4 regions of the Bradyrhizobium sp. USDA 3262 genome follow, and region 4 is predicted to be linked to each of the others. Evidence: predicted binding sites of a transcription regulator. Region 4 holds the regulator's gene; each other region holds the start of a gene.
What was found. Region 4 encodes LexA, which represses DNA repair genes until DNA is damaged. Its sites were predicted from a motif close to TGTTCNNNNTGTGTTCNG; they were not measured.

Region 1: ACVWYP_RS12050 (ribonuclease T2) is a predicted target of LexA. The motif match lies at 2,301-2,318, and genes of this name have one in related genera.
Region 2: uvrA (excinuclease ABC subunit UvrA) is a predicted target of LexA. The motif match lies at 2,887-2,904, and genes of this name have one in related genera.
Region 3: ACVWYP_RS37825 (PA0069 family radical SAM protein) is a predicted target of LexA. The motif match lies at 1,713-1,730, and genes of this name have one in related genera.

Annotation. Positions count from the first base shown of each region.
Region 1 is NZ_JBSSCT010000001.1:2,581,274-2,589,215, forward strand. It holds gene ACVWYP_RS12040 (cold-shock protein) at 1-213, opposite strand; gene ACVWYP_RS12045 (23S rRNA (adenine(2030)-N(6))-methyltransferase RlmJ) at 474-1,334, opposite strand; gene ACVWYP_RS12050 (ribonuclease T2) at 1,571-2,257, opposite strand; gene ACVWYP_RS12055 (hypothetical protein) at 2,372-2,848, opposite strand; gene ACVWYP_RS12060 (hypothetical protein) at 3,014-3,313, shown strand; gene ACVWYP_RS12065 (DUF3617 domain-containing protein) at 3,357-3,887, shown strand; gene ACVWYP_RS12070 (TonB-dependent siderophore receptor) at 4,701-6,914, shown strand; gene ACVWYP_RS12075 (ATP-binding protein) at 6,983-7,942, opposite strand, start outside.
Region 2 is NZ_JBSSCT010000001.1:5,482,136-5,490,077, forward strand. It holds gene uvrA (excinuclease ABC subunit UvrA) at 1-2,799, opposite strand, end outside; gene ACVWYP_RS25645 (outer membrane protein) at 3,150-3,809, opposite strand; gene ACVWYP_RS25650 (outer membrane protein) at 4,068-4,814, opposite strand; gene ACVWYP_RS25655 (single-stranded DNA-binding protein) at 5,263-5,754, shown strand; gene ACVWYP_RS25660 (DUF2306 domain-containing protein) at 6,012-6,410, shown strand; gene gyrA (DNA gyrase subunit A) at 6,635-7,942, shown strand, end outside.
Region 3 is NZ_JBSSCT010000001.1:8,001,569-8,009,510, reverse strand. It holds gene ACVWYP_RS37835 (bifunctional helix-turn-helix transcriptional regulator/GNAT family N-acetyltransferase) at 1-878, opposite strand, end outside; gene ACVWYP_RS37830 (glycosyltransferase family protein) at 1,018-1,587, opposite strand; gene ACVWYP_RS37825 (PA0069 family radical SAM protein) at 1,752-2,918, shown strand; gene ACVWYP_RS37820 (VOC family protein) at 3,041-3,487, shown strand; gene ACVWYP_RS37815 (ribonuclease HII) at 3,565-4,341, shown strand; gene ACVWYP_RS37810 (glycosyltransferase family 39 protein) at 4,619-6,127, shown strand; gene ACVWYP_RS37805 (uracil-DNA glycosylase) at 6,220-7,032, opposite strand; gene ACVWYP_RS37800 (electron transfer flavoprotein-ubiquinone oxidoreductase) at 7,227-7,942, shown strand, end outside.
Region 4 is NZ_JBSSCT010000001.1:5,787,268-5,795,209, forward strand. It holds gene ACVWYP_RS27100 (serine hydroxymethyltransferase) at 1-661, shown strand, start outside; gene ACVWYP_RS27105 (hypothetical protein) at 733-888, shown strand; gene ACVWYP_RS27110 (HAD family hydrolase) at 1,281-1,907, shown strand; gene ACVWYP_RS27115 (molybdopterin molybdotransferase MoeA) at 1,934-3,145, shown strand; gene lexA (transcriptional repressor LexA) at 3,388-4,092, shown strand; gene ACVWYP_RS27125 (hypothetical protein) at 4,350-4,778, shown strand; gene ACVWYP_RS27130 (hypothetical protein) at 4,924-5,151, shown strand; partial or broken gene ACVWYP_RS27135 (ComEC/Rec2 family competence protein) at 5,148-7,432, opposite strand; gene ACVWYP_RS27140 (MFS transporter) at 7,865-7,942, shown strand, end outside.

The DNA.
Region 1 (7,942 bases), 3.2 Mb from region 4:
TCATGAGACCACCAGGTTGACGGCCTTCGGGCCCTTGCCCTTCTTGTCGGGCTCAACCTCGAACGTAATGCGTTGTCCTTCAGTCAGGTCCTTCAATCCTGCACGCTCGACAGCTGTGATGTGAACGAACACATCGCGGCCGCCATCATCAGGCTTGATGAAGCCGTAGCCACGCTCTCCGTTGAAGAACTTGACTGTCCCAGTCATGGCCATCGGGAAACTCCTCCCCCGTATTGCTCCACCGCTACGCGCACGCCGCGTAGCGGTTGACCGACATTCGCTTGTCGGAAGCTTGGCCACCTGAACAGGCCAGCGTCACGCCGCCGGTCTGCCTGGATTTATTTCGGCCTTGTCACTCCGCCGCAACCATTCGCGGAAGCGGAACGTAAAGCCAGTCGTAACAGGATGAGCATAATACGGTTCCGCGCAAATTGCCTATGCTCAAAATTGAACTTTTCAGTAGGAGCTGTCGATCAAGGTTTAGGCGTCTCGAGTCTGAAGCGTCCCGCACCGCCTTGACCGAGCGGCCTCTCGAGTTCGGGCAGGATGATCTTCAACTCATTCGCCAGCGTCCACGGCGGATTCACCAGCAAAAGCCCTGTGGAAACGAGGCCTGCGCCTGCTTCTTGCGGTGCCACACTGAATTCCAAGCGCAGGCATTTGCCGGCGGGCCGACTCGCTGCTGCTGCAGCGGCCACGCTGCGCGCTAGCTCATCGGTGGCTCTCCGGGTTTTTACGGGGTACCACAAAAGATACGTGCCGGTCGGCCACTTCGCGAATGCTTCCGTGAAAGCACTGGCCAGCCGCTCGAACTCGTCCTTCGCTTCGAACGGCGGATCGATCAGCACCAGGCCGCGCCGCTCGTTCGGCGGCACGAATGCGGGCAGCGCCATCCAGCCATCGAGATCGACGACGCGCGCTTGCGCGTCACGGCGCAAGGCGTCGATCAGTTGTTTGCGCGCCGTCGGTTCGATCTCGCAGGCGGTGAGGCGATCTTGCGGACGCATCAGCGCCCGCGCGATCAACGGCGAACCCGGATAGGCTTTCAGCTCGCCTCTCGGATTGAATGCCCTGACGATGTCGAGATAGGGCGCGATCAGCGGCAACGCCTTGTCGGAAAGCCGCGCCTGCATCAGTCGCGCGATGCCGGTGAGCCATTCGCCGCCGCGCTGCGCTTCGTTCGACGTCAAATCATAGAGGCCGGCGCCGGCATGGGTGTCGATGACGCGGAACGGCGCCTGCTTGTCCTGCAGATAGGTGAGCATGCGCACCAGCACGATGTGCTTGATGACGTCGGCAAAGCTGCCGGCATGAAAGGCGTGACGGTAGTTCATGTGATGATCGTGCTGCGCTCTCAAAGGGTCGCGCATGTTGTACTCGTCATGCCCGGGCTTGTCCCGGCCTTCGCTAAAGCTTCGGCGGGGTTAACATCCGAGCTCGGCGAAGGCTTGGCGTAGCCGGCTCCCGGGCATCTGCGCCTTATCTTGCTTGTTTCGCGATGGCGCAGGTGGTCGGGACGTTTTGCGCGACGACGCACGGCGCGGGTCCGCCGGCCATGACGCAGAGAGTTTCAGCCGCCGCGAACCGGCGGCATCAGCACCTGATCGCGGCGGCAGGCCCGGCGATCGATTTCCTCGCAGGAGCGGAATTGCAGATCCTTGCTGAGGCAGATCCGCACCTCGCTGAGCCGCTTGCTGTCGCAGGTCACCGAGATCGCGGAGTTGCTGAGGCCCGGATTGACCTTGATGAACGCCGCCTCCAGCTCGTCGGGCGCGACCGTCTTCGGCTCCGACAATTGCAGGAATTCCTCGGGGATCTTCACCGTGGCGCGGGCTTTGCGGATGGCTTCGAAATAGGCGCGTTCGCCGAGACCCGAGCAGGTGCCGTGCTTGTCCCACTCGTTGTAGATCAGCCCGGGCGCCGGCATCAGGTCGAGCATCGAGCTCATGATGCTGCGGGCGAGTCGCGGCGAAGGCCGCTGGCAGTATTCCGGAAAGCCCCGCTCATATTGCGGCCACAGGCCGTGCACCACGAAGGAATAGGGCCGTCCGCCGCACTGCGCCTGCGTGCCGCGGCCGTTGTTGCCGCGCTCGCTCGCCGCCTCGCAGAACGAGGGCGACCACGACAGCGACAGCACATAGAAATCGAACTCACCGGGCGCATTCTGGCGGCGATCCTGGGCCGAGGCCCCAACCGCACCGCACAGAATAATGGCAACCGAAATCAAAAATCGGGAAATTGTGTCCAACCGAGGCATCAAACGCTCCCCTCACTCGACCGCCCAGAACCTAGCAGGCCGCGAGAACATTTCAAGAACAAAAAGCCGCCGTCCAAATGGCGGCGGCTCCTGCTTTAGCAGTCTGGTCGGAGATCAGGGCCGGGCGGCCTTGCAGGACGGGTTATAGGCCCAGTTGCGGTCGAGTCCTGCGACGCACCATTCGACGCCCTGATTGATGCTGGCAAAGCCGCCGTCCTCGATGATCGAATAGTGCACCTTGCGCACCTTGCCGTCGCTCAGCATCGCCTCGCCGCTGCAATAGCGGCGCGGAATATTGTCGGACTGCCAGGGACGGAAGGCGGTTTCGTGAATCCCGTTGAAGCCGGTGATCACGAGCGGCGAATTCCAGAAGGTCGCTTCCTTTTCCTGGAATTGCGTGCTGATGACCGTCAGGGCCTTCTCGCATGGGGCCACATTGCCGTCATAGCGCGGGCCGGACAGCCAAAAGTTCATTTCGAACGGATTGGCGGCCTGGGCCGTGCCCCCGAACGCCAGCGTGCCGACCACGAGTGCGGCGCCGAGGCCGAGCTTGCGGCCGAGTTTATTGCGGGAGCTGAACAGGTTGCGCATGGGAATCCACCCGATTATCCGATGCCGCGGACGGTGCCGCGAAGCCTCGGCAAGGTCAAGTGCAGCGCGGCAACACCTGCGGAGAAGTCCACCTTGGGGAGCCGGCTCGTTCTTTTCACGGTCGCCGGCGCACTCTATGTTGGTCTCAGCGAAATGGAGTCTGCGATGCGAAGGAAATTGGCCGCTTGCCTGGTTGCCGTTTGCGGGATGCTGGCCGTTGTGCCGGCGCGGGCGGATTGGATGCAGCCGGTGCCGCCGTTCAAGGGCAATGATACCGGCGGTATCATCGCCTATACGCTGGCGACCCAGAGCGACGCCCGGCAACTCGCCGTCGATCACTGCGCCTCCTACGGCAAGGTGGTCAAGTTCCTTGCGATGCAGAACTATCCGGGCGGCTACATCTCGTTCGCCTGTCGCTGGGTGCCCTATGGCGCAGCCCAGAGGCCGTTGCGCACGCTCTACTGAGCGCGCTTCAAATCTTTCGATCGTTCAGCCGGGAGCCGACCGCATGACCCGACAGCTTGCCTTGCTTGGTTCGGCTGTGTGCCTTGTCCTGTCCGCTGGCGCCGCAAGTGCCGTCGACCTGCCGATCCGCAAGGCCGGTCTGTGGGAGATGAAAATGGTGCGCACCGGCGGGCCGATGCCGGAAATCACCATGCAGCACTGCACCGACGAGACCACCGACAAGGAGATGAGCGCGGCGGCCTCGCCGATGGCCAAGGAAGTCTGCTCCAAGCAGGATATCCAGAAGACCGCGACCGGCTATGTCAGCGACAGCGTCTGCAGCGTCGCCGGCATGACGATGCAGAGCCATGCGGAGATCGTCGGCGATTTCAATTCCGCCTACACGGTGAAGAGCACCTCGCATGCCGAGGGCGGCGCGGCCGGCTCGCGCGACACCACGATGACCATCGAGGCGAAGTGGCTCGGCGCCTGCAAGAGCGACCAGAAGGCCGGTGACATCATCATGCCCGGCGGCATGAAGATGAACGTCAAGGACATGGAAAAGCTGAAGGGCCTGCTGCCCAAGCAGAAGTAGCGCGCAGCGCATTCGGCCATTGCCGCGCGCCTGAATGCATCGCCTCGCATGCCGAGAGGCTGTGTCGCCTTGCACCACAGTCATTGCGAGCAGTTCGCGACGAAACTGCGGAGCAATCTTGCGCTGAGGCGATGCGCAATCCATCCGATCCCTCCCGGTCACCCCCAGGGCTATCGCATATGCCCCTTGGCGACCGCGCAAGTGCTTGGCCTCGTGGTTCGAGACGCGCCGCAACCGGCGCTCCTCACCATGAGGGTCTACTATTGTGCCGCAGAACAAGACCTCATCCTGAGGAACCCGCCGAAGGCGGGCGTCTCGAAGGATGGCCACGAGCACACCGCCACGAAATGCGATAGCCTTTGCGCGGGGATGACGGATCACCGCATTCGTGCGCTCCTTGGAGCGCGATGACGTCGACGGGATGCAACATCATTGAATGATCACCGAGTGCCTCGCGTTCGAGACTCTCTGCGAGCGACGACGCGCATCGCGTTCGTCGTGTCGGAAGCGTGATCCACCAACATGTCGTTTTGAACCCTTCCAGTGTTGCGCAACTTGAATCGTTCCAGTGTTTCGCATCGTGTGCGTTTCAATGGATTCTATTTTGCGCGTGTGGAATTTCGTTCATCCCGCCGATAGTAGTCCGCCCCAATCGATGCCGGCCTTGTCGCGAACGCGGCTCGATCGATGTCAGCGTAAGGCAATGTGGGGATTTGTTCGGTGGGAATGGCTTCGTTGCGGTGCAAGCGCGGCTTGCTCGGATCAACGGCTGCGATCAATGCAGCGCTGCTCGGTTCGGTCATGCTTGTGCCAATGGGCTCAGACGTCGCCTGCGCTCAGGCGCAGACCAGTCCTCCGCAGAACAATGTCAGCGAACTTCCCGCAGTGACGGTGGATGAACCTGCCGCCGCAAAGAAGCGCGGTGCCGTCGTTTCAAGCCAGAATACCAGGGCTTCGCGCGCGGTCGCGGCGAACCGGCGCCGCAATGCCGCGGCGCCCGCCCAGAGTCAGGCTCCGCGGTCGCAAGGCACAGGTGGCGCGATCGGTACGACGACGGGTTACGTCGCGACCGCCAGCACCGCCGGGACCAAGACCAGCACAGCGCTGATCGAAACGCCGCAGTCGCTATCGGTCGTCACGCAAAAGGAGCTCCGGGATCGCAACGTTCAGACGCTCAAGGACGCCGTCAGCTACACGCCGGGCGTGACGACCACGGCGTTCGGCTATGATCCAAGGTTCGATAGTTTCTACATCCGTGGCTTCGATGCGACCTATACGGGGATCTATCGCGACGGCCTGCGTCAGGGCGGCGGCAACTTCGCCATTCCCAAGATCGAACCTTACGGTCTCGACAGCGTGTCGATCCTCCGCGGACCGGCCTCGGGCCTCTATGGCCTCGGCTCTCCGGGAGGCATCGTGGATGTCACGACCAAGCGGCCGCCGCTGACGGCATTCGGTGAGGTGCAGCTGCAAGGCGGCACCTACGACCGTTACCAGGGCAGTTTCGATGTCGGTGGTCCGGTGCCCGGCAGCGATCAACTGTACTACCGGCTGACCGGTTTGCTGCGCGACGCGAAGACCTGGTACCCCGGCAACGACGACGATCGCGCCTATATCGCGCCTGCGCTGACCTGGCGGCCGGACGCCGATACGTCCTTCACCATCCTCAGCGAATATCAAAAGAGCCGAACCGCCGCCAGCATCGGCAATTTCCGTACGCCTGACGGACAGTTGACCAACATCTATTCGAATGATCCGGCGTTCAGCGCAATGGATCAGAAGCAGTATCGCATCGGCTACGCGTTCGAGCACAATGTCGACGACGTGTGGGCGGTGCGGCAGAACTTCCGCTTCTACCAGGTCGACGTCGACGCGAAATACACACAGATCGATTCGATCGACAGCAGCACCAATCTCGCGTCGCGGTCGGCCTGGCGGATCCTGGACAGCTTCAACACGGTCACGCTCGACAATCAGGCCGAGGCCAAGTTCATGCTTGGCGCGATCAGGAACACGGCGCTGTTCGGCGTCGACTACGGTCACTCCTACTACAATGACAAGATCGGTTACGGGCCGGCGCCCGATCTTAATCTCCTGACCATGAATTACGGCGCCCAGGCGATCGCGACGCCGGCATTCTCGATCTTCAACAAGCAGTCGACCGACGAGGTCGGTGTCTATGCGCAGGAGCAGGCCAAGCTTGGAGGCTTCATTCTGACGCTCAACGGCCGTCAGAGCTGGGTGTCGCAGACGACGACCGCTGGTCTGGACGGCGTGCCGTCAACGCAGAAGGCCACCGCTTTCACGGGCCGTGCGGGGCTTAGTTATGTCTTCGACAACGGCATTGCGCCCTATGTCAGCTATGCGACGGCATTCGCCCCGCAGGTCGGCGTCGATGCATCCGGATTGCCGTTCAGGCCGACCACCGGCGAGCAGAAGGAAGTGGGCATCAAGTACCAGATGCCGAACCTTCCGGTGCTGTTGACCGCCGCGGTGTTCGACATCACGCAGGACAACGTGCTGCGCACCGATCCGAACGACATGGCGTTCCAGGCAGCCACCGGGCAGGTCGAATCCAAGGGCGTGGAGCTCGAGGCGAAGCTGGCGCTCAAGCAGGGATTTGATCTCACCGCCGCCTACACCCATCTCAACGTCGTGATCACGCAAGGCAATCCCGATACGACCGGCAATGAGCTCTCCGGCATTCCGAGGAATTCCTTCGCCGCCTTCGGCAAGTACACGTTCCAGTCCGGCGTGCCCGTCGAAGGGCTCGGGCTTGGTCTCGGCGTGCGTTATATCGGCACGAACTTCGGCAACGACCAGAACACGTTCCAGAACGCAGCGACGACGCTGTTCGATGCGGTGATCGATTACGATCTGGGCAAGCTGGACCGGCGCTTCCTCGGTGCCACCGCGCGCCTGAACGCGACCAATCTGTTCGACACGCACTACCAGACCTGCCAGTCCGGCTACTGCTATGCCGGCGAACGGCGGCAGGTCATCGGCACCTTGTCCTACCGCTGGTAGTTCGAATTTGTTGTTTGGACGCGTTGTCTTCACGCGAACCGGCGTCCACTTCGCTCGAAAACGCTATGTTACACCGGCACCCGCACGACGGCGCGCAGGCCGCCCATCGGGCTTTCGCTGAGCATGATGTCGCCGCCATGCGAGCGGGCGATGTCGCGGGCGATCGCAAGTCCGAGCCCGGTGCCGCCTTCGTCCTGATTGCGGGCATCGTCGAGCCGCAGGAACGGCTTGAACACTTCCTCGCGCATGTCGGCGGGGATGCCCGGCCCGTCGTCGTCGACCGTGACGTTGAGATAGCGATGGTCGCGATGGCCGGTGATCGAGATCGTGTTGGCGTGGCGCGCCGCGTTGGAGACGAGGTTGGCGAGACAGCGCTTGAACGAGGCCGGCTTCACCGTGACGACGGGCAGGCCGTGGAACGCAACGGTTGCGGTGTGGCCGTGGCGTTCGGCGTCGCTGCGCAGTTCCTCCAGCGCCAACGCCATATCGGTCGGCTGCGCGACCTCGCCGGAATCGCCGCGCGCGAAGGCAAGATAGTCCTCCAGCATCATCGACATCTCGTCGACGTCCTTGCGCATCGCGTCGATCTCGGGGCCTTCGCCGATCAGGGCAAGCTCGAGCTTGAACCGGGTCAGGATGGTGCGCAGATCGTGCGATACGCCGGCGAGCATCGCGGTGCGCTGCTCGATCGAACGTTCGACGCGCGCCTTCATCTCGATGAAGGCCTGCGCCGCGCGCCGCACCTCGCGCGCACCGCGCGGCCGGAAGTTCGGCGCCTCGCGGCCCTTGCCGAAACTTTCGGCGGCGTCCGCCAGCCGTAGGATCGGCTTGATCTGGTTGCGCAGGAACAGCACGGCGACGATCAAGAGGATCGTCGAGGTGCCGAGCATCCAGAAGATGAAGATCTCCGAATTGGAGGCGTAGGCCGCGCTGCGCTGGGCGAAGATCCGCATCACCGAATCGTCGAGCTGCACGCGGATCTCGACCAAATTGGATTTGCCGACGGTGTCGATCCAGAACGGACGGCT
Region 2 (7,942 bases), 310 kb from region 4:
GATGACCTCGAGATTGTGCTCGATCACGACGACCGTGTTGCCCTGGGCGACGAGCTCGTGCAGCACCTCGAGCAGTTTTGCGACGTCGTGGAAGTGCAGGCCGGTGGTCGGCTCGTCCAGGATGTAGAGCGTGCGGCCGGTGGCGCGCTTTGACAGCTCCTTCGCCAGCTTGACGCGCTGGGCTTCGCCGCCCGACAGCGTCGTCGCCTGCTGGCCGACATGGATATAGTCGAGGCCGACGCGGTGCAGGGTCTGGAAGGTTTCGCGCACGCGCGGCACCGCCTTGAAGAACTCGGCGGCTTCCTCGACGGTCATGTCGAGCACGTCGGCGATGCTCTTACCCTTGAACAGCACCTCCAGCGTCTCGCGGTTGTAGCGCTTGCCCTTGCAGGTGTCGCAGGTGACGTAGACGTCGGGCAGGAAGTGCATCTCGATCTTGATGACGCCGTCGCCCTGGCAGGCTTCGCAGCGGCCGCCCTTGACGTTGAAGGAGAAGCGCCCGGGCTCGTAGCCGCGCGCTTTCGCTTCGGGCAGACCGGCGAACCATTCGCGGATCGGCGTGAAGGCGCCGGTATAGGTCGCGGGGTTGGAGCGCGGCGTGCGGCCGATCGGCGACTGGTCGATGTCGATGATCTTGTCGATGTGCTCAAGGCCCTCGATGCGGTCGTGCGGCGCCGCGCCCTCGCTGGCATTGTTCAGTTTGCGGGCGATGGCGCGGTACAGCGTGTCGATCAGCAGCGTCGACTTGCCGCCGCCGGACACGCCGGTGACGCAGGTGAACAGGCCGAGCGGAATCTCGGCGGAGACGTTCTTGAGGTTATTGCCGCGGGCGTTGACGACCTTGATGGTGCGCCGGTGGTTCGGTGGCCGCCGGTCGGGCACGGGAACCGAAAGCTCGCCGGTGAGATACTTGCCGGTCAGCGATTTCGGGTTGCGCATGATCTGGTCGGGCGTGCCCTCGGCGACGATGTGGCCGCCATGCATGCCGGCGCCGGGCCCGATATCGAGCACGTAATCGGCGAGGCGGATGGCGTCCTCGTCATGCTCGACCACGACCACGGTGTTGCCGAGGTCGCGCAGCCGCTTCAGGGTGTCGAGCAGGCGGGCGTTGTCGCGCTGGTGCAGGCCGATCGACGGCTCGTCCAGCACGTAGAGCACGCCGGTGAGGCCCGAGCCGATCTGCGAGGCGAGGCGGATGCGCTGGCTCTCGCCGCCCGACAGCGTGCCGGACGAGCGCGACAGCGTCAGGTAGTTCAGGCCGACGTCGAGCAGGAAGGTCAGGCGCTCGCGGATCTCTTTCAGGATGCGTGTCGCGATCTCGTTCTGCTGCGCGTTCAGCGCCTCCGGCACCGTCTCGAACCATTCGCCGGCGCGCTTCACCGAGAGCTCCGAGATCTCGCCGATGTGCTTGCCGCCGATCTTGACGCACAGCGCCTCCGGCTTCAGCCGGTGGCCGTTGCAGCCGGCGCAGGGCACGTCGGAGAAATACTTGCCGAGCTCCTCGCGCGCCCACTCGCTCTCGGTCTCGCGGTAGCGGCGGTTGATGTTGGTGATGACGCCCTCGAACGGCTTCTTGGTGTCGTAGGAGCGGACGCCGTCCTCATAGGAGAACTTGATCTCGTCGTCGCCGGAGCCGTGCAGCAGCGCGTTCTGGACCTTCTTGGTGAGGTCCTTCCACTTGGTGTCGAGCGTGAACTTGTAGTGCTTGCCGAGCGCGGTCAGGGTCTGGATGTAATAGGGCGAGGACGATTTCGCCCAGGGCGCGATCGCGCCCTTGCGCAAGGTCAGCTCCTTGTCGGGGATGACCAGATCCTCGTCGATATGCTGCTCGACGCCGAGGCCGCCGCAGGCCGGGCAGGCGCCATAGGGGTTGTTGAACGAGAACAGGCGCGGCTCGATCTCGGGGATCGTGAAGCCGGAGACCGGACAGGCGAATTTTTCCGAGAACAGGATGCGCTCGGGCCCGCTCTTGTCGTGGATCTTCGCGGTCTTCTTCTTGTCCTCTTTCTTGTCGTCCTGGGCGGCCGCCGCCGGCGCATCGGCGTATTCGATCACGGCGAGGCCCTCGGCGAGCTTCAGCGCGGTCTCAAAGCTTTCCGCGAGGCGCTGGGCGAGGTCGGGACGCACCACGATGCGGTCGACCACGACGTCGATGTCGTGCGGGAATTTCTTGTCGAGCGCGGGCGCCTCGGACAGTTCGTAGAAGGTGCCGTCGATCTTGACGCGCTGAAAGCCCTTCTTGAGGTACTCGGCGAGCTCCTTCTTGTACTCGCCCTTGCGGCCGCGCACGACCGGCGCCAGCAGGTAGAGGCGGGTGCCTTCCGGCAGCGCGAGCACGCGGTCGACCATCTGCGAGACGATCTGGCTCTCGATCGGCAGGCCGGTGGCCGGCGAATAGGGCACGCCGACGCGCGCCCAGAGCAGGCGCATGTAGTCGTAGATCTCGGTGACGGTGCCGACGGTGGAGCGCGGGTTCTTCGACGTGGTCTTCTGCTCGATCGAGATCGCCGGCGACAGGCCGTCGATCTGGTCGACATCCGGCTTCTGCATCATCTCGAGGAACTGGCGCGCATAGGCCGACAGCGATTCGACGTAGCGGCGCTGGCCCTCGGCATAGATGGTGTCGAACGCGAGCGACGACTTGCCGGAGCCGGACAGGCCGGTGAACACCACGAGCTTGTCGCGGGGAATCTCGACGTCGATGTTCTTCAGATTGTGTTCGCGCGCGCCACGGATCGTGATGGCACGCGATGAGGAGCCGGCGTTCTGTTGGCGCTTCGCCTTGAGCACTTCATCCATAGCGACAGTTCCGGGCGCATGCTTGGGCGCCTTTTGGGCGCGCATCGCCGGTGATGCCGGGACCTTGCGCCGATGGGGTGTGAAGACTGGAACGTAGGAAGAACGGCCGACAATTTCCAGTGCTGAGTCGCGTCCATCAACGGATAGTTTGCCTGATGGCAGCAGCCGTCAGCAGCGCCGGTTCCGCGAGAGCCTTTCCCGTTCCGACGGAATCGGAACGGGGGACTCCAGATTCCTGCTTTGACGCGTTTTCTTTGCGCGAGCCGGAATCCGCTTCGCTTAAAAACGCTCCTACGCAAAAAGGCCGGCGCGAGGCCGGCCTTTCCGTGCGATCTGATCGCAGATCGATCTTAGTACTTGGCGACGATCGGGCCGCCGAAGTGATAGTTCACGCCGAACTGGGCGCTGTGCAGCTCGAGCGTACCGGACGGCACGCCGAAATAGTTCTCGCTGTCGAGGCTGCGATACAGGTATTCGCCCTTGATCGACCACTGCGGGGCGATGAACGCCTCGACGCCGGCGCCGACGGTCCAGCCGGAGTGGAAGTTGCTCTGCGAGGCGGTCACGCCGAGCGCGGTGACGCTGACCTCGTTGTTGGCCCAGGCGTAGCCGCCGGTGCCATAGAACAGCACCTTGTCGACGGCGAAGCCGAGGCGGCCGCGCACGGTGCCGAGCGAGTCGATCTTGCTCCGGGCGGTGACGCCGAGGGCGGAGACCGAAGCGTCGATGTCAGCGCCTGCAGCGTCGACCTCGAGGCCGTACACGATGTTGCCGGCCTGCCAGTTGTAGCCGATGGTACCGCCGCCGAAGCCGCCTTCCATGCTCGGGGTGCCGGAGTTCTCGCTGGCGTAGCCGCCGAAGCCGCCGACGTAGAAGCCGGTCCAGTTGTAGATCGCGGCCGGCGGCGGAGCCTTCACGTAGGGGGCGCGAGCCGCCATGTCGGCGGCCATCGCAGGTGCAAAAGCGCTCAGTGCAAACAAGCCGGCCGATGCCAGCAAAACATTCCTGATTTTCAAAGTCCGAGTCCCGTTTTTCTTGCCCATTTTCTTGTTGTCCCTTCAAAGATTTTGAAGAGAGCGTCACAGCAGTGTCGCGTGACGTGCCGGTGCTTCTACAGAGAAATGCCGGAACGTGTGTATCCGCGAAACCACAACGCACCGAAAACGGCCGCGGTGAGGCGCACGCGCACACGCAACGAAAAGCCGGCGCACAAACAAAAAGGCCGGCACGAGGCCGGCCTTTTGTCTGGATCAATCTGCTTCGCGCGTTCAGTAGCGCGCGACGACCGGGCCACCCCACTTGTAGTTCACGCGGACGGTGACGAGGTCGACGTCCTGACGATCACGGATGGTGCTGTTCAGCGTGCCGTTGGGGGCGATCAGGTTGTAGGTCTTGTCCTGCATGAACAGGTGGTCGTATTCGATGCCTGCGGTCCAGTTCGGCGCGAAGCCGACTTCGATGCCGGCGCCGACGGTGCCGCCCCAGCGGGTGTCGCTTGCGCTGCCGACCAGCACGCCGGTCGGGGTGAAGTAGGTGTTGAAGCGGTTGTCGGTCAGCGCCGCACCGCCCTTGGCGTAGAGCAGCACGTTGTTGACGGCATAACCGATCTGGCCGGTGAACAGGCCGAACGCGTCGATCTTGGACTGGTTGGTGAACAGGCCCGGGAAGATCGCGCTGCCGTTGCTGCCCTTCAGGTCAGCCCAGTCGCCCTGCGCTTCAAGGCCGAACACCCAGGCGCCGGCCTGCCAGCGATAGCCGATCTGGCCACCAGCGACGCCGCCGGTTGCGTCATGGCAACCGTCCGAGGCGAGGAAGATGCCGGCCGGGAGCTGGTCCCAGCAATTGTGGCTCGAGCCCCAGCCGCCGTTGGCGCCGATGTAGAAACCGGTCCAGTCATAGATCGGGGCAATCACGGGCGGCGGCGCCTTGGTGTAGGGGCGCGCAGCGAGGTCGGCGGCCGCGGCAGGCGCAGCAAACGCAATCAGAGCAACCGTACCGAGCAAAAACTTCTTCATTATCAATCCCCCAGCTCCCCGATCGGCTTCCAAACGGTCCCGAAGCACGATCCCAGACGCGAGCGCCCGCGCCATGATTGGTAGCTATACGCTGATTCAACCGCAAACGCCGTCTCCCAAATGCAACACTCGCGGAAGAAGTAACGATGAGGCAAGGCACTGATTTGCTTGCTATTTTTATAGATCTCGCTGCCAGGCGTCGGCCGGTGCCGATGTCGATTGCCGCTCCGTCAGCACTGGCCGCTTCTACGGCTGGTTGTGGCGAACAAAACTGGAACAATTCCGGATGCGATGCTATATCTCGAATATCGTGGATAACCGGCGCGACGGCAAAGGCGGCGAGCCGGCACCGGCGTATAGGGTCATCCACGACGCCTGCGACGTAAGTGGCGAAGGTTGAGAGTGGCGGCCGATGTCCGGACGCCCGGTTTTGAGTGGAGATGATGCGATGGCAGGAAGCGTGAACAAGGTGATCCTGGTGGGCAACCTCGGCAAGGATCCGGAAATCCGGCGGACGCAGGACGGCCGTCCGATCGCAAACCTTTCCATCGCCACCTCGGAAACCTGGCGCGACAAGGGCACCGGCGAGCGCAAGGAAAAGACCGAGTGGCACCGCGTCGTGATCTTCAACGAGGGCCTCTGCAAGGTCGCCGAGCAGTATCTGAAGAAGGGCGCCAAGGTGTACATCGAGGGTCAGCTGCAGACCCGCAAATGGACCGACCAGAGCGGCGTCGAGAAGTACTCGACCGAGGTCGTGCTGCAGGGCTTCAACTCCAACCTCACCATGCTCGACGGGCGCGGCGGTGGAGGCGGCAGCTTCTCCGATGATAGCGGCAGCGATTTCGGCTCGTCCGGACCGGTCAGCTCGGCGCCGCGCCGCGCCGTCGCCGCGGGCGGCGGCAGCCGCAACAGCGACATGGACGACGACATCCCGTTCTGAGGAGCGGTCGCGCTTCTATCGATGCCGTCAGGCGCCGTTCCGTGAAGATCATTTTCCGGAACGGTCGCTGCGATCCGGAGCGGCAATCTCCTCGTGTGGATTATGAGGATAACCCCGTAACCATCTGCTAGAACGGCGGTGGTTCACGTGCGGTGATGCGGGTTCCCTGAACTTTGACACAGGTCGATGTAAATGTTATTTACATTGATCTGCGGCATTTGATGTCTGGCCGCGAGCTTCACTCGAGGGCCGTCATCATGAGCCTCGCGCCATTGCTCGACGCAGCGCCTGCGATCCCGCTTCACGCCTTTGCCGCGATGGCCGCCTTCGTGCTCGGCTCCGTTCAGCTCGCCGCCCCCAAGGGCACGCTGCCGCACCGGACCCTGGGCTGGATCTGGGTGATCCTGATGTTGGTGGTCGCCGGAAGCTCGTTCTGGATCCATCAGATCCAGCTGGTCGGTCCCTGGAGCCCGATCCACCTGCTGTCGATCTTCTCGCTGGCGATGCTGGTGCTCGGCGTAACGGCCGCTCGGAGCCACAATGTCCGCCGCCACAGGTTCACGATGATCGGCATCTTCTTCGGCGCACTGCTCATCGCCGGACTGTTCACCTTCATGCCCGGGCGGATCATGCATGCGGTGGTTTTCGGCCACTGACGGGAGAGGCGAGTAGCGAATGGCGAGTGGCGAACAGGGATTTTTCCATTCGCTATTCGCCATTCGCTACGCGCTTCCCGACCAAGCAGCCGGAACCTCGGCGCTCCACCCGTAAGTGCATGAAAAAACGAAGGGAAAAACGGCTTGCCGGAGCCGCGCAAGGGTGGTTATCAGGCCTTCGATGGTCTATATGATTCCCCAGTAGAACTGACCGGATTTCCCCTTTGTCCGATAACGACGACCACAAGCCCGGCGAGCCGCCGGGACCCTCAGATATTCGTCCCGTTTCCATTCTCGACGAGATGAAGAAGTCCTACCTCGATTACGCGATGAGCGTGATCGTGTCGCGTGCGCTGCCCGATGCGCGCGACGGGCTCAAGCCGGTGCACCGGCGCATCCTCTATTCGATGCATGAGCAGGGACATACGCCGGACAAGAAATACGTGAAATCCGCCCGCGTCGTCGGCGACGTGATCGGTAAATATCACCCGCATGGCGACCAGTCGATTTACGACGCGATGGTCCGCATGGCGCAGGATTTCTCGCTGCGCGTGCCGCTGATCGACGGTCAGGGCAATTTCGGTTCGGTCGACGGCGATCCGCCGGCGGCCTATCGATATACCGAAGCGCGGCTGACCAAGGCGGCGCTGGCCGTGCTGGCCGACATCGACATGGAGACCGTCGATTTCCAGCCGAACTACGACAACTCCGAGAAAGAGCCGTCGGTTCTGCCGGCCCGGTTCCCGAACCTTCTGGTCAATGGCGCCGGCGGCATCGCCGTCGGCATGGCGACCAACATTCCGCCGCACAATCTCGGCGAGGTCGTCGACGCCTGCGTGGCGCTGATCGATAATCCGGCGCTCACGATCGACGAGCTGATCGACATCATTCCCGGACCGGACTTCCCGACCGGCGGCGTGATCCTCGGCCGTCAGGGCATCCGCAGCGCCTACCACCTCGGCCGCGGCTCGATCGTGATGCGCGGCAAGGTGACGATCGACACCATCCGCAAGGACCGTGAAGCGATCATCATCACCGAGATTCCCTATCAGGTGAACAAGGCGACGATGGTCGAGCGCATCGCCGATCTCGTCAAAGAGAAGAAGATCGAGGGCATCGGCGACCTGCGCGACGAGTCCGACCGTGACGGCTATCGCGTCGTCATCGAGCTGAAGCGCGAAGCGGTGCCCGACGTGGTGCTCAATCAGCTCTACCGGTTCACGCCGCTGCAGACCAATTTCCCGGCCAACATGCTGGCGCTGGATTCCGGCCGTCCGCAGACCATGAATCTGAAGGACCTGCTCACCATCTTCGTCGCGTTCCGCGAGCAGGTGGTGACCCGGCGGACCAAGTTCCTGCTCGGCAAGGCGCGCGATCGCGCCCACATCCTGGTCGGCCTCGCGATCGCGGTCGCCAATATCGATGAGATCATCCGTGTCATCCGAACCTCGCCCGATCCGAACACCGCGCGCGAGGCCCTGATGTCGCGCGACTGGCCGGCCCGCGACGTCGAGGCGATGATCACGCTGATC
Region 3 (7,942 bases), 2.2 Mb from region 4:
TTCACCCGCTGAAAACCGGCGCGGGCGTAGATGCCGCGCGCGGCGACCAGGATGCTCTGGGTCCACAGCGTCATCTTTTTGTAGCCCTTCTCGCGCGCGGCGCGGATGCATTGCTCGACCAGGGCGCGGCCGACGCCGAGCCCGCGCGCCTTCTCCTCCACCAGCAGCAGGCGCAGCTTGGCGACCCCGTCGCCGCCGTCGACCAGGAAGATCGAGCCGACCGGCTCGCCGTCGACCTCCGCGATCCAGCAATGCTCGCGGGCGGGATCGAACGATCGCAGAAACTGCGCGCAGATCTCGGCCACCAACGCCTCGTAGCTGATGTCCCAGCCATATTCCTCCGCGTAGGCTTGTCCCTGCCGCGAGACGACCCAGCCCATGTCGCCGACGCGATGGCTGCGCAGCAGGAAGCCGACCGGTTTCCCGGCGGGCGGCTCCAGCGATAGCTCGATCGTGCTCATGGCGCGCACCACCGCGGCGCGACGGTCGCTGTCCATCTGCTTCAATAGCGCCCCGACCTCGCTGCGCGAGCGGCGGTCGAGATCGGCGGCAGCAGTGCGGCCCTTGGCGGTGAGGGCCACCTCGTTGACGCGCTTGTCGGCCTTCGAGGGCTTGCGTGTCACGATCTGGCGCTTTTGCAGCGCCGCCAGCGTGCGGCTGACGAAGCCGGCATCTAGGTCGAGATCGCGCACCAGATCGGTCGCGGTGCAATTTTCGCGTTGCGCGAGCTCGTAGATGATCCGCGCTTCCTGCAACGTGAATGGCGAGTGCAGCAGCTTCGGCTCGATGATGCCGAGCTTGCGGGTATAGAACCGGCTGAAGCCGCGGATCGCGGCGACTTGGCTCTCGAGGGCGGTGTCATGGGAATTTGATTTCATCAAGTATATTATTTGACGGAATCAAATAATTCGCAAGCGCTTTATTCAAGCTTCGGTTCTGAAGACAGAACCTAAGCTTCAGGCTTGTTTTGACGCGTTTTCTTTACGCGAACCGGTGCCCACTTCGCTTGAAAACGCTTCAAGCCACCATGATCCGGCTGCGCAGCATGGTGCGGGAGGAGCGGCCAAGCCGGCGCAGCAGGCGCGCCTCGGAGCGGCGGGCATCGGGCCGGTAGCCGCCGATCCGCTCGTAATGTTCGCGCGCGATCAAGAGGCCCTGTTCGGCCGAAGGCCCGGTGATCATCCGGGCGACGAATTTGAGGCCGTCGCGCAGGCCGGGGTCGGTGTAGGGCGCGCGGGCGTAGCGGAAGATGCCGGCGCGGTCCTTGCCGCTGGCCGCCACCATCTGGATGAACTGGGTGGATTCCTCGATCCAGCCGGCATCGAGCACCGCGCCCGGATGCAGGAACATCAGCCAGGGCGACCGCGCCTGCCGCGCGCCTGCCGCAAGCGCCGCAGCGCGCGTGCCCTCGAAGCGCAGGAAGCGGCAGCCGGCGACGTCGGCGACGCGCTCCATCACATCGCTGTTGCTGCGGTCGACCAGTAGCACTTCGCGGATGACGCCCGCGGCCGCGCCCGGCACCAGCGCCGCCAGGGTAGCGACCGCGGTGCGCTCGACGCCGTCGGTTGGAATGATCACGCTCAGCATGATTTTGAGGCTTCGATGGCTCAAACGATGGAGAAACTCCGGCCGTGTTATCACCTTGTCATATTCAAAGCAGCCTGTTCGCCTGCAGAATTTTGTAGCAAGGTTCTGTGGAATTTCTCCGTTCATGTTCTTGATTTGTTCTCGCGCTGTGTTAGCTTCAGAACATGAGCCGAGCATCCTCTCATGCCCTCAAGCACCCGCCGGTAACGGCGCCCTCCGATAACCCGGCGGGTGCACCCACCCCTTTTCCCGAGCTTGCGGTCGCGATCGAGCGCGAGCGGCGGCGCGGCCGCGGCGCGCAGTCCAACGCCAGCGGCCGCTACGAGGCCGAGGCTCGCGTCGCCTTCGACGATGGCTGGCAGAGCCTCGAAGATTTGCCGCCGTTTACGACCAGCGTGGCGCTCGACACCTCACGCAAGGTGATCACCCGCAACGACTCGCCCGACATCGGCTTCGACCGTTCGATCAATCCCTATCGTGGCTGCGAGCATGGCTGCGTCTATTGCTTCGCGCGGCCGACCCACGCCTATCTCGGCCTGTCGCCGGGGCTGGACTTCGAATCGAAGCTGTTCGCCAAGCCGGATGCACCCGCGCTGCTCGAGAAGGAACTGGCGGCGCCGGACTACGAGGCGCGGATGATCGCGATCGGCACCAACACCGATCCCTATCAGCCGATCGAACGCGACCGGAAGATCATGCGCAGCATCCTCGAGGTGCTCGAGCGCGCCGGCCATCCCGTCGGCATCGTCACCAAGTCGGCGCTGGTGACCCGCGACATCGACATCCTGGCGCGGATGGCCAAGCGCAATCTCGCCAAGGTCGCGCTCTCGGTGACGACGCTCGACCCGAAGCTCGCCCGCACCATGGAGCCGCGGGCGTCGACCCCGCCGAAGCGGCTCGAGGCGATCAAGCGGCTCGCCGACGCCGGCATCCCGACCACGGTGATGGTCGCCCCCGTGATCCCGGCGCTGAACGACTCCGAGATCGAGCGCATCCTCGATGCCGCCGCGCATGCCGGCGCCAGGGAGGCGAGCTACGTGCTGCTGCGCCTGCCGCTCGAGGTGCGCGATCTGTTCCGCGAATGGCTGATGGCGAATTATCCCGACCGCTACCGTCACGTCTTCACGCTGATCCGCGACATGCGCGGCGGCCGCGACTACGACTCGCAATGGGGCACCAGGATGAAGGGCACCGGCCCGATGGCCTGGATGATCGGCCGCCGCTTCGAGATCGCCTGCGAAAAGCTCGGCCTCAACAAGCGGCGGACCAAGCTGACCACCGATCACTTCGCCAAGCCGAAGCGCAGCGGACAGCAACTCAGTCTATTCTAGGTGAGGGTGTAGCCCGGATGGAGGGCAGCGAAATCCGGGGCTCGTCGACCCCTGGCCAAAGATTTCCCGGATTTCGCTTCGCTCCATCCGAGCTACGAACATAACAATGAGTGAGTGCAAGAATGAGTAACACCCCGACCGCACGCTTAACCGTCCTCACGCTCGGCGTCAGCGACATGCGCGCCAGCATCGCCTTTTATGAATCGCTCGGCTTCACCAGGAAGATGCGCGTGACCGGCGAGGAGGTCGCCTTCTTCGAGACCGGCGGCACCGTGCTCGGCCTGTTCCCGTGGCATTTGCTCGCCGCCGATGCCGGGCTGCCGGATCAGCCGCGGCCGTCAGCGTTCCGCGGCGTCGCGATCGCCTGGAACTGCAACGACGACGCCGAGGTCGATCGCGTGATGGCGTTCGCGCTGTCGAAAGGCGCCAGGCTGCTGAAGCCCGCGCAGCCCACCAGCTATGGCGGCTATTGCGGCTATTTCGGCGATCCCGACGGCCACGCCTGGGAAGTGGTGCGCGCGCCGGGCTTTGAGGTTCGCGACGACCGCCGGGTGTCAATTCCCGATTAAAGCGGCGAATTGAATAGCGGGGAAGGGCGCCAGGTTCCCGGTTGCGCCGCGGGCCGGGCTTGATCACGATCCCCCGCATGATTCGGGACAAGTCCAACAGCACGGTTAAGATCGCGTCGAAGAAGAAACCGGCCGAGCCGGCCAGGCCGGACAAGCGCGTCATCGTGGTGACGCGGCCGAGCTTTCGGCGCGAGCGCGCGCTGATCAAGCGCGGCGTCTGGCCGGTCGCCGGCTGCGACGAGGCCGGGCGCGGGCCGCTGGCGGGTCCGGTGGTCGCCGCCGCCGTGGTGCTGGACCCAAATCGGATTCCCAAGGGCCTCGATGATTCGAAGCGGCTGACCGTCGAGCGCCGCGAGGAACTGTTCGAGGAGATCTGCGCCACATCGGCGTTCTCGGTCGCGGTGGCGTCGCGGGCGCGGATCGACCGCGACAACATCCTGCGCGCCTCGCTGTGGGCGCTCGCGCGCGCCGTGCATGCGCTGCCGGAAATGCCGAAGCACGTCTTCGTCGACGGCCGCGACAAGCTCGCCACGCCCTGCGACTGCGACGCCGTGATCGGCGGCGACGGCATCGTGGCCTCGATCGCGGCGGCCTCGATCATCGCCAAGGTGACGCGCGATCGCCTGATGTGCGCGCTGGCGCTGGATTGTCCCGGCTACGGCTTCGAGCAGCACAAGGGCTATGCGGTCCCCGAGCACCTCGAGGCGCTCGACCGGCTGGGCCCCAGCAGCCATCACCGTACCTTCTTCGCGCCCGTCGTCGCCGCGCGGCTGAAGCATTTCCCCGTCCCGGCGGAGCCGGATCTGTTCACGATCGACGCGGAAAGCGAAGCGGCGGCCTCCGAAGCGGCGTAGGCGCACCGTCTCCAACCACGCGACGCTGTCATCGCCCGCGAAAGCGGGCGATCCAGTATTCCAGAGGCAGTCGTTTTTGATCGAGAGGCCGCGGCGTACTGGATCACCCGCTTTCGCGGGTGATGACAGCGGAAGCGGGGGATGACAGCGGAGACTGAGACTTTACAGTGCAGTCTGGCGCGACACCGTTGCCTCCACCGCCGCCGCCGTTTATCAAAAACCCTCGGGATCAGATGGCGCCGCTTGATGGGGGTGGCTGGGGCATTTCAGGCGTTTCATGCGGTTTACCTCCCTGGTTGTCGAACTGATCCGCGCCCGGCCGCGCCTCGTGGTCTGGATCGTGGTGCTGGCGCAGGCCGCGATCTGGCTGTTCCTGCCGGCCATCTTCTACGGCAGCCCGCCCGGCAACCTCGCCGCCATCCTCGCCTTCGGCCGCGAATACCAGGTCGGCACCGACATGGGACCGCCGCTCGCGTTCTGGCTCGCCGACATCGCCTTCCGCGCCGTCGGCAATCACGTGTTCGGCGTCTATCTCCTGGCGCAGGTCTGCGAAATCGTCACCTTCATCGCCTTCTACGCCCTCGCGCGCGCCATCGTCGGCGGCCCGCAGGGCGTGCTGGCGGTGCTGCTGTCGATGACGGTGGTGGTATTCTCCTCGCCGAGCGTCGAGTTCGGCCCGCTGATCCTGGCGCGCCCGCTCTGGGCGCTGCTGCTGCTGCATTCCTGGCAACTGATCGGGCAGAACCGGCGCAGCGCCTGGTTCGCCTGGTCGATCGATTGCGGCCTCCTGTTGCTGACGACGCCGGCGGCGATCGGCATGATCCTGCTCGTGACGGGCTTTGCGCTCGCAACCGAGCGCGGCCGACGCATGCTCAAATCGGTCGATCCGATCTACGCGCTGCTGGTCATCATCGTGCTGGCGCTGCCCTACCTGATCTGGCTGCTCCGCGCCGACGTGCTGGCGCTGCCGGCCTTGCCTGCGCTCGCCGATCTCAAGGCGCGCGGGCTGCGCTGGGGCGTGGTGCTCGGCGGGCTGATCGTGGCGACCGCCGCGATCGCGCTGCTGGCGATCCTCAATTCGCGCTGGTTCGCCGGCAAGACCGAGGATGCCCCGATCATCTACCGTCCGCCGGTCAGTCCGCTGGCGCGGCAATTCGTGTATTTCTTCGCGTTCGCGCCGGCGATCGCGAGCAGCTTCGTCTCCGGGCTGTTCAATCTCGATCGCGCGTTCGGCGGCGCCGGTGTGGCGCTGTTGATGTCCGGGCTCGCCGTCGTTGTCGCGACCGGCGACCTGATCCCGCTCAGGCGGCAGCGGCTGCTGCGTTCGGTCTGGGCCCTGGCGGTCGCGGCGCCCGCCGCGCTGGCGCTGGCGGCGGCGCTGTTCCTGCCCTGGACCAGCACCACGGAAGCGTCCACCTCGCTGCCGGCAGCCGCGATGGGCCGCTTCTTCGATGACAGCTATGAGCGCCGCACCAACCAGCGCCTGCGTGCGGTGGCCGGCGATCCCGAACTTGCCAGCCTGATTGCGATGAACCGCCGCCGCCCGCATCTCCTGCTCGACGCCACGCCGCAGCGGACGCCGTGGCTGTCGGTCGCAAAATTCAACGAGACCGGCGGCGTCGTGGTGTGGCGCGCACAGGACACCGCCGGTACGCCGCCGCCCGACATCGCGCAGCGCTTCCCCGGCCTCGTGCCGGAAGTGCCGCGTTCGTTCGACCGGCTGGTCAACGGACGGCAGCCGGTGCTGCGGATCGGCTGGGCGATCGTGCGGCCGAAGGGGTCGTAGACGTCAAATTCGTAGGGTGGGTAGAGCGAAGCGAAACCCACCATTCTCTCCGCGGCTGGAGCGGCGATGGGTTTCGCTGCGCTCTACCCATCCTACGAAGCAAGCACCTTTGCGATCGCGCGCAGATCCTGCCACGACAGCCGCTTGTACGACGGCGAGCGCAGCAGATAGGCCGGATGGAAGGTGGCGACGGCGCGGATCGTGCGGGTGCCGGTGTCGTAGTCGATCCATTTGCCGCGCGTGCGCATGATGCCCTCGCGCGTGCCGAGCAGCGCCTGCGTCGAGGGATTGCCGAGCGTCACCAGCACGTCGGGATTCACGAGTTCGATATGGCGCTGGATGAAGGGCAGGCACACTTGCGTCTCCTGCGGCGTCGGCGTGCGGTTGCCGGGCGGCCGCCACGGGATCACGTTGGCGATATAGGTCTTGCTGCGGTCGAGCCCGATCGCGGCGATCATGCGGTCGAGCAGCTTGCCGGAGCGGCCGACGAACGGCAGGCCCTCGATGTCCTCGTCGCGGCCGGGCGCCTCGCCGACGAACATCACGCGCGCCTGCGGGTTGCCGTCGGCGAACACCAGCCTGGTCGCGGTGTGCTTGAGCGCGCAGCCGTCGAAATTCTCCATCAGCGTGCGCAGGGCTTCAAGCGTCGGCGCGGTCCGCGCCGCCTCGCGCGCGGAGGCGATCGCGGCATCCGGCGCCACGGTGATTTCGCTGCGCGGAACTGACGGCATCGGCGGCGGACGCAGCGGATTGAGCGCAACTGATGGACGCGGCGCGGCAGGGGCGGGAACTGGCTCGGGCTCCTCGAGCCGGTTGATCGGCGCATCGCCAAGCGCGCAATCGACCCCGGCCTCGAGGTAAAAGGCAAGCAATTGCTGCAGTGTAGGGGTGGGCTCGGGCGGCAGGGCCATCATGGGTGTAATTTTAGCATGAACGGGAAAAGTGCAGGCTGGTTTTTGGAAAAGATTATGCTCCTGTGGCGTCGCGGCCGCGCGAAACCTCGCCAAGCGCAATTCCATGGTTGTCCTTCCGCTAAAAATCGGAAACAACGACCCCTGAAAAGCTTAGAAGCGTTCTCAATGGGCTGAGATCAAAGATCATGAGTGCTGAAGACCTTCCTCCGCGCGAGTCTATGGAATTCGACGTCGTCATCGTCGGCGCCGGCCCGTCGGGCCTGTCGGCCGCGATCCGGCTGAAGCAGCTCAATCCGGAGCTCTCGATCGTCGTGGTGGAGAAGGGCTCCGAGGTCGGCGCGCACATCCTGTCGGGTGCGGTGATCGATCCGGCCGGCCTCGACAAGCTCGTGCCCGATTGGCGCGGCGAGGCCGATTGTCCGCTGAAGACACAGGTCAAGGACGATCGCTTCTACTGGACGACGTCGCAAGGCTGGTTCCGCCTGCCGAACTTCATCATGCCGCCGCTGATGCACAATCATCACAACTACATCGGCTCGCTCGGCAATGTCTGCCGCTGGCTGGCGCCGAAGGCGGAAGCGCTCGGCGTCGAGATCTATCCGGGCTTCGCCGCCACTGAGGTGCTCTATGACGACAAGGGCGCGGTGCGCGGCATCGCCACCGGCGACATGGGCATCGCCAGGGATGGCAGCCACAAGGATTCCTACACCCGCGGCATGGAGCTGCTCGGCAAGTATACGCTGTTCGCCGAAGGCGCACGCGGCTCGCTGTCCAAGCAGCTGATCGCGAAGTTCAATCTCGATGCCAACTCCGAGCCGCCGAAGTTCGGCATCGGCCTCAAGGAGGTCTGGCAGATCGACCCGGCGAAGCACAAGAAGGGTCGGGTTCAGCACACGCTCGG
Region 4 (7,942 bases):
CCATTACGGCGGCCTGATCGCCGGCAACGCCTTGCGCAATCCGCTCGATGCGGGTTTCGACGTGATGACGACGACATCGCACAAGACGCTTCGCGGGCCGCGCGGCGGCATCGTTCTCTGTCGCCGGGAGTTCGCCGGCAAGATCGACGCGTCGGTGTTCCCGGGATTGCAGGGAGGTCCGCACATGAACGTTGTGGCCGGAACCGCGGTCACGCTGAAGAAGGCTTCGACGTCCGATTTTCAGGCCTATGCAAGGCTGGTCATGCGCAACGCGAAGGTCCTGGCCGAAGCGTTGATGGAACGCGGCATGACGTTGATCACCGGCGGAACCGACAATCACATGATGGTTGTGGATACGGTGGCCAGCGTCGGCGTGGACGGCGGTGCGGCCGAGAACATCCTCGACACCGTGGGGATCACCGCAAACAAGCAGATCATTCCCGACGATCCGCGTCCGCCGCTCAAGCCGAGCGGCATTCGCCTCGGGACGCCGGCGGCGACCACGCGCGGCATGGGCGAGCCCGAAATGCGCCTCATCGCCGAACTCATTGTGGAGTCCCTCCGATCGAAGGGAGATGCAGCGGTCGTCAAGCGACTGAGGTCGAACAGCGTCGAGATGTGCCGCGCTTTCCCCGTTCCGGGGATCGCGCCGCCCTCATAGGCGGCCCAGCCGCATTCGCGTCACTCGGCAGGTCGTGAAGGTTCCCGGGGGAAGGACCGGAACGGAAATTGATGCTGTTCGTTGGACCGCATGATCTCGAAGACGGAGCGTCCAACGCCGTGACCCGGAAAACCTTGCAAGCACGCTCGGAACAGGCGCTCGTCGTCATCATTCTCAGCACCGGTGCGCTGATCGGTTACCTCGGCCTGGCGCTGTCCAGGCTGTGAGAGCCACGTCCGGCGGGCACCAAGCCGCCGGCTGGCATCAAGCCGCCGGCAAGCATCAAGTCGCTTGGTGCGCTGAAAGCTGGCGCGTGCCACTGAGTTGCCCGACCCACAAACGACGACTTATATTGGGTGTCGTCCCTGCCTAGTGCGCAATTGCGCACGGGAGCAGGGACCCATAACCACAAATGCTGATTGTTGAACGATGCTGGGACGACACGCGTCCCGTTCTCAACACCCGCTGCGGCGTATGGGTCCCGGCCTTCGCCGGGACGACGGTGGTGCGCGCGGGCACAGTCTCGCGATGAATGCAACGCCACGTACAATCCACACACCCGTCACTGAAATCGAGGACATTGCCGCCTGTCCGCAATTCTCGTACACGGTTTCATGCAATGACCTCGCAATTCTCTCCCAACTCCGTCGACGTGCTGCTGTTCGATATCGGCCGCGTCGTGCTCGACATCAACTTTGAGAAGGTGATGGCGCACTGGGCGCAGCATGCCGGCTGTGCGCCCGCCGAGCTCGCCACCCGCTTTGTCGTCGACGACAGTTTCAAGCATCACGAGATCGGTCGGATCGACGACGCGGCGTTCTTCGAAAGCCTGCGCCTGACGCTCGGCATCGACATCACGGACGCCCAGTTCCTCGAAGGCTGGAACGCGATCTTCACCGGCGAGATGCCGGGCATCGCCCCGCTGCTCGCGGCGGCCGCCGAGCGGATGCCGCTCTACGCCTTCTCCAACACCAATCCGGCCCATGTCGCGCATTTCTCGGTCACCCATGCCGAGCTGCTCAGCCATTTCCGCAACGTCTTCCTGTCCTCGAGCATCGGCTTCCGCAAACCCGACGCCGAGGCCTACGATCATGTGGTAAAAGCCATCGGCGTGCCGGCGTCGCGGATCCTGTTTTTCGACGACCTGGCCGCCAATATCGAAGGTGCGCGGGCGCGCGGCCTTCATGCTATCCACGTGACGTCGACGGATGACGTGGCAAGGGCTTTGACCGCACTTGGTATTTGAACATGAGGAATTGAGGAGCTCTGAGCGTGGCCCTGATGCCGGTTGCCGATGCCCTGTCCGCCGTCCTCGCCGGCGCCGAACCGCTGCCGGAGGAGATGATCGCGCTCGATGCCGCCTACCACCGCACCCTGGCGCACGACCTCGCCGCGCTGCGCACCCAGCCGCCGCAGCCGATGTCGGCGATGGACGGCTATGCGGTGCGCGCCGCCGATGCGGCTGATCTAAAGGCCCGGCTCAAGGTGATCGGCGAAGTCGCCGCCGGCCGGCCGTTCGAGCGGACGGTCGGCGCCGGCGAGGCGGTGCGGATCTTCACCGGCGGCGTGATCCCCAATGGCGCCGACGCGGTGATCATCCAGGAAGACACCACCGTCGACGGCGACCACATCACGATCACGGAGGCCGCCAGCGTCGGACGGCACATCCGCCCGGCCGGGGTCGACTTCCGCGCGGGCGAGGTGCTGCTCAGCGGCGGCAGCCGCCTGTCCGACCGCGCGCTGTCGCTGGCGGCCGCCATGAACTATCCGGAACTTGCGGTGCGCCGCCGCCCGAAGGTCGCGGTGCTGGCGACCGGCGACGAGCTGGTGATGCCGGGCTCGCGGCCCGGCCCCGGCCAGATCGTCTATTCCAACGGCTACGCGCTGCGGGCGCTGGCGCGCGCCGAGGGCGCCGAGACCGTCGACCTCGGCGTTGCCGCCGACACGGTGGAGGCGACCACGGCCGGCATTCGCCGGGCGCGCGAGGCCGGCGCCGACGTCCTCATCACGACAGGCGGCGCCTCGGTCGGCGACCACGATCTCGTCAAGCGGTCGCTGGAAGCCGAGGGCGTCGACATGACGTTCTGGCGGATTGCGATGCGGCCCGGCAAGCCGATGATGCATGGCTGGCTCGATGCGATGCGGGTGATCGGCCTGCCCGGCAATCCGGTGTCGTCCTATGTCTGCGCCTTCCTGTTCCTGGTGCCGTTGATTCGGGCGCTGAGCGGCCGGGAAGTGATCCATCATCGCCGCACGAGCGCCCTGCTCGGCCGCGACCTCGCCGCCAACGACCAGCGCGAGGACTATCTGCGTGCACGGCTCGAAGCGCGCGAGGACGGCACGCTGATCGCGACGCCGGTGACGCAGCAGGACTCGTCGCTGCTCGGGAATCTCGCTGCGGCACGGGCACTTCTCGTGCGTCCGCCGTTCGCGGCTGCGGCCGTCAAAGGCAGCGAATGCGAGATCCTGACACTGCCCGAATAGGGTTTTTGCGCCCCGCCGCTTGTGCGTTGCCTGATCCGTTCACCGGAAATTAAGTGGTTGCGGAACACATATCGAACATATAGTGTCCGTTCATGATTTGTTTCGAGTACTGGTGTCTACAATCGGGAAGCCGGGTGGAAGCAGGTGCAACGAGCACATGCTCCTGAGGTCAGGCCCCGCCTGCAGGCCCCACCAGAAGAGTCTCGGAATCGAACGACGCTATCAACCGGGGGATACTCGAGATGCTCACGCGCAAACAGTACGAACTTCTGCGTTTCATCAATGAACGTCTGAAAGAGGCCGGCGTACCGCCCTCCTTCGACGAGATGAAGGATGCGCTCGACCTGCGCTCGAAGTCCGGTATCCACCGCCTGATCACTGCGCTGGAGGAGCGCGGCTTCATCCGCCGCCTGCCGAACCGCGCCCGCGCCATCGAGGTCATCAAGCTGCCCGAACTCTCGGCCGGCGGGGGCAACGGCCGCCGCGGCTTCACGCCCAGCGTCATCGAAGGCACCCTCGGCCGGCGCGCCAGCACGCCGCCGATCGCCGAGGACGACGGCAACCGTCCGGTCGCGGTCCCCGTGATGGGCCGGATCGCCGCCGGTACGCCGATCGAGGCGCTGCAGACCCGCAGCCACACCATCAGCGTGCCGCCCGACATGCTCGGCGCCGGCGAGCACTATGCGCTCGAAGTGCGCGGCGACTCGATGGTCGATGCCGGCATCCTCGACGGCGACATGGCGCTGATCCAGCGCAACGACGTCGCCAATACCGGCGACATCGTGGTGGCGCTGATCGACGAGGAGGAAGCCACCCTGAAGCGCTTCCGCCGCCGCGGCGCATCGATCGCACTCGAGCCGGCCAACACCGCCTATGAAGTGCGCATCCTGCCGCCGAACCGGGTCCGCATCCAGGGCAAGCTGATCGGCCTTTATCGCAAATACTGAATTGCAAATACTTGCGGCGGCCGGGAACGAGCAACACGTCGGATCGTTCCTTGCATGATAGTGTAGCGTACGGCCTGCCCGATGCGCTCCGATACCTCTCGCGCAGCGTCGCGTGTTTGTGATCGGAGGCGGTCTCGGACCAGTCGTACAATCGCCCAGAAACGAGCAGAAGCTCGTTCGCTATCGTCCACTCTGGTAGAGGCCCTAATGCCTCAAGGAGAGGCACGGGTCGCTACCTCGAAATGAGGAGCCATCCGATGTGTGACTATAGTCTGCACGCCGTGGCATCGCGCCCCGCCATTGTCGGAGAGACGCTGATCACGACGACGTTCCGCGGCACGTCGACCCGCGGCTTTGCTTCGGAGAACGATCCCACTGTCGCGGTCTGCATGCTGCCGGGCACCGAGCTCGCTTTCGCCGAGAACGTTCGCTACGACAGCCGCTGGATCTGGACCAAGACGCTGAACTATCGCGTCGGCGTGTTCAACGAAGTCGAGCCCGACGTGCCCGATCGGCATCATGACGCGGTCGAATTCCCCGACGGCAGCCATGTCCTGGTGACCCAGCTGGTCGAGGGACAGCGCGTCAGCGTGCTGCAATTGCCGGCGCTGCATCCGCCGGTCGAGCAGAAGCCGAAGGTTGTGGAGCGGCGGCCCTCCGCATTCGCAACGCTGTTTTTGGGTTGAGCGCATCGTCGCCGCGGAATGAGCTGTTCGGCGGCGAATGACCTAAGCAATTTCGGGCGACCCCGGACTTCCGCTTCCGGGGCGCATGGGGAGATTTGCGTCGGCCGGCGCCTTGGCGCATCATCGGGCACGGAGGACGTGCGCGGTGGTCGATAAGGTCACATGGCAAAAGGCTGGACGCGTCACGGAACCGGGCCGCTACATGTTCCGGTTCGGTTGGCTGACGGTGACGGCCGACGACCTGAAAGTCTGGGAGCAATTTCCCGAGGCTTCCTTCACCCTCGTCAAGAAGCCCGACGCCGGCCCCGATTCCGACGAATACCATCTCGGCCTGTTCGAGCTGCCGAGCGGCCCCTCACCGGACCACCGCTAATCATCGCCCTGCAGATCGGTCTCGGCCGGCGTCGCGTCCACGGCAGGCCGCGGCGCGGCGCCGGGCGCGCGCAGCGTGGTCTCGCTCTCGCCGTCGCCCGGAACCGCCGGCGACCATGGCCGGTCGATCCCGCCGGGCTTCACCGCATCGACGGCATAGCCGTCCCTGATCCGTCGCAGCACCAGCGCGCCGTGGCGGCGCAGCCGCTCGGCATCGATCACCGATGCCGCGCAGCCCTGCGGCGCCGGCCGCGCCGTCACGATCAGGCCTGCGCGCTCGCAGTCGTCCGCCAGCGCCTCCGGCCGGATCGCGAGCGCGACGAAGGCGCCGCCAGGTCCCTGGGCCACGCAGCCGCCGGCATCGCAGGAGACGCCCTCGCCGAGCGACGCATCGGTGGCGGTCCGCGCGTCGGCGTCCGCCGCCAGCCACTCCTTGACCAGGAACGCATCCTTGGCGCTGTGCATCAAATGCAGCCGCCCGTCACCGCCGCGCACCGCGACGTTGCGGCCGTCGCCGGAGACCAGCACGTCCGGCTGCGGCACTCTGAGCGCCCAAACCGACGCCATCACGAGCAGCACGGCGCCAGACCAGCGCAGCGGCGTGCGCAGCAGCCCGAGCAGGATGATGCCGGCGCTCGCTGCGATCAGCGGCCCGATCCCGAACGCCGCCATGCGGCCGACCGCGCCCGGGAGTGCGGCGACCCATTGCGTCACCAGGATCATCCAGTCGATGCCAAGGCCCATGATCGCCCAGAACACGCCGTCGAAGCCGAACGGCATGGCGAGGAGCCCCAGCAGGCCGGCCGGCATCACGACCGCTGACACGACAGGCATCGCCGCGAGGTTCGCGAGCAGCCCGTAGGGCGTCACGCGGTGGAAATGGAAGGCGGCGTAGGGCGTCGTCGCAAGCCCTGCGACCAGCGAGGCCAGCATCAGCATCGTGAGCTCGCGGCCGCCCCACAGCGCAACCCGTGCGGTCGCCGAATGGTCGGGCGACGCGAATAGGTTCGGCAGCCCGATCTGCACCAGCGCCACCAGCCCGAGCGTCGCCGCGAACGACATCTGGAAACTGGGATGCACCAGCGCCTCCGGCGCGATCGCGAGCACGATCAGCGCCGCCACCGCCAGCGTCCGGAAGGTGATCGCGCGGCGGTCGACGATCACGGCGAGCAACACCACGGCGGTCATGAAGAACGACCGTTGCGTCGCGACCTCCGCGCCCGACAGCAACAGATAGAACGCCGCGGCGACCAGCGCCGCCGCCGCGGCCCATTTCTTGATCGGATGCCCCGCCGTCAGCGCCGGAAACAGCGCGAGCAGCGCGCGCACCGCGAAGAACACGACGCCGGCGACCACGGCCATATGGTAGCCGGAGATCGACAGCACATGGCCGAGCCCCGAGATGAACATCGCATCGTTGACCGGCGTCGAGATCGCGTCGCGCCGGCCGGTGAGCAGCGCGGTTGCGATCGCGCGCTGGTCGCCGTCGAGCGTGGTGCGAATACGCGCGTCGATGGCGTCGCGCAGGCCTTGCATGAAGGCGGCGTAGCGCAGCGCAAAGCCGCCGGTCGCAGCCGGCTCCCTGGTCTTGACCGCGCCCATCACGAAGCCGGAGGCGCCGATGCCCTGGAAATACAGGTCTCGTCCGAAATCATAGGAGCCCGGGCGCTGCGGCCCGAGCGGCGGCAACAGTCGCGCCTTCAACTCAACGAAGCTGCCGACATCGGGCGCGGTGCCCTTCTTCACCGAGAGCCGGACACGATCGAGCTTCGTCATGTCGCGTGGGCTCTCCATCGAAACCACGCGCAGCACGAAACGATCGGTCTTCTCGCGGATGTCGCGCGTCTCGACGAAGCCGGTCAACGCCACCGAAAACATCGGCCGCGCCAGCACCGTGTGGGCAACGCGCGCCGTCTTCCAGGTCGCCGTCGCAAAGCCCGCGGCCACCGCGGCCAGCATCGCGATGACGGGAAACACGCTGCGCCGCCGCAGCAGCAGCGCCAGCAGGCAGAGCAGGATTGCGACGGTGGCCCAACCGACAGCACCGGCTCGTGCTCGGCCGCGAAATAGAAGGCGATGCCGGTGCCGAACGCCACCGGCATCCAGGGCAACAACCGGCCCGCCCCCGCTTCAGCGCGCGCCCATTGCCGCAATGTCTCGACGAAAGGCTTCCAGATGCCGACGCGCGCCGGGAGATAGCCGCCGACCGGCGCGGCCGCGCGCGGCGGCCACGTCCCCGCGTAGCCGCGTTTGCCGCCCGGCGTCGTGCCCTGCTCCGCCATTCCGCTTGCGATCCCTGCCGGGCGGCAGGCTAGCGGATGGCCCCGTCACCCGACTAGCGGAACGGATGCAGAATACGGACCGGCAACGCCCGGGTACCTGGATCGTCCTGCGCCTTGCCGACCTGGCGCCGGGCCACAGCTGCCGCCTGCGTCAAATCGATCGAGCCGAAAGTCTCATAAGATACCGATCCCGTTGGGATTAGACTGTCCTGATGCCTCCACTCCCAAAGAGACAGGGATGAGGCAGTGACGGCTCGCGGCACTTGAAGGCCGCTGGAGCTCCTCTCAGGTGGCCACAACTCCCCTGAGATCAGGCGTTGCGGACGAACTCGCAAAATCTCGCCTGTAACGCCGTGCACCATGCGCACTCCGCGAGCGGACAGATCGCTGAAAAACGCGAGGCGTAGCGTTTGCATTTGAGAGGAGCAGCACATGGCAATTCAAGTACCGAGTGATTTTCGTCGCGTGATTGTTGCTGCATCAGTGGGAAACATCATTGAATGGTACGAC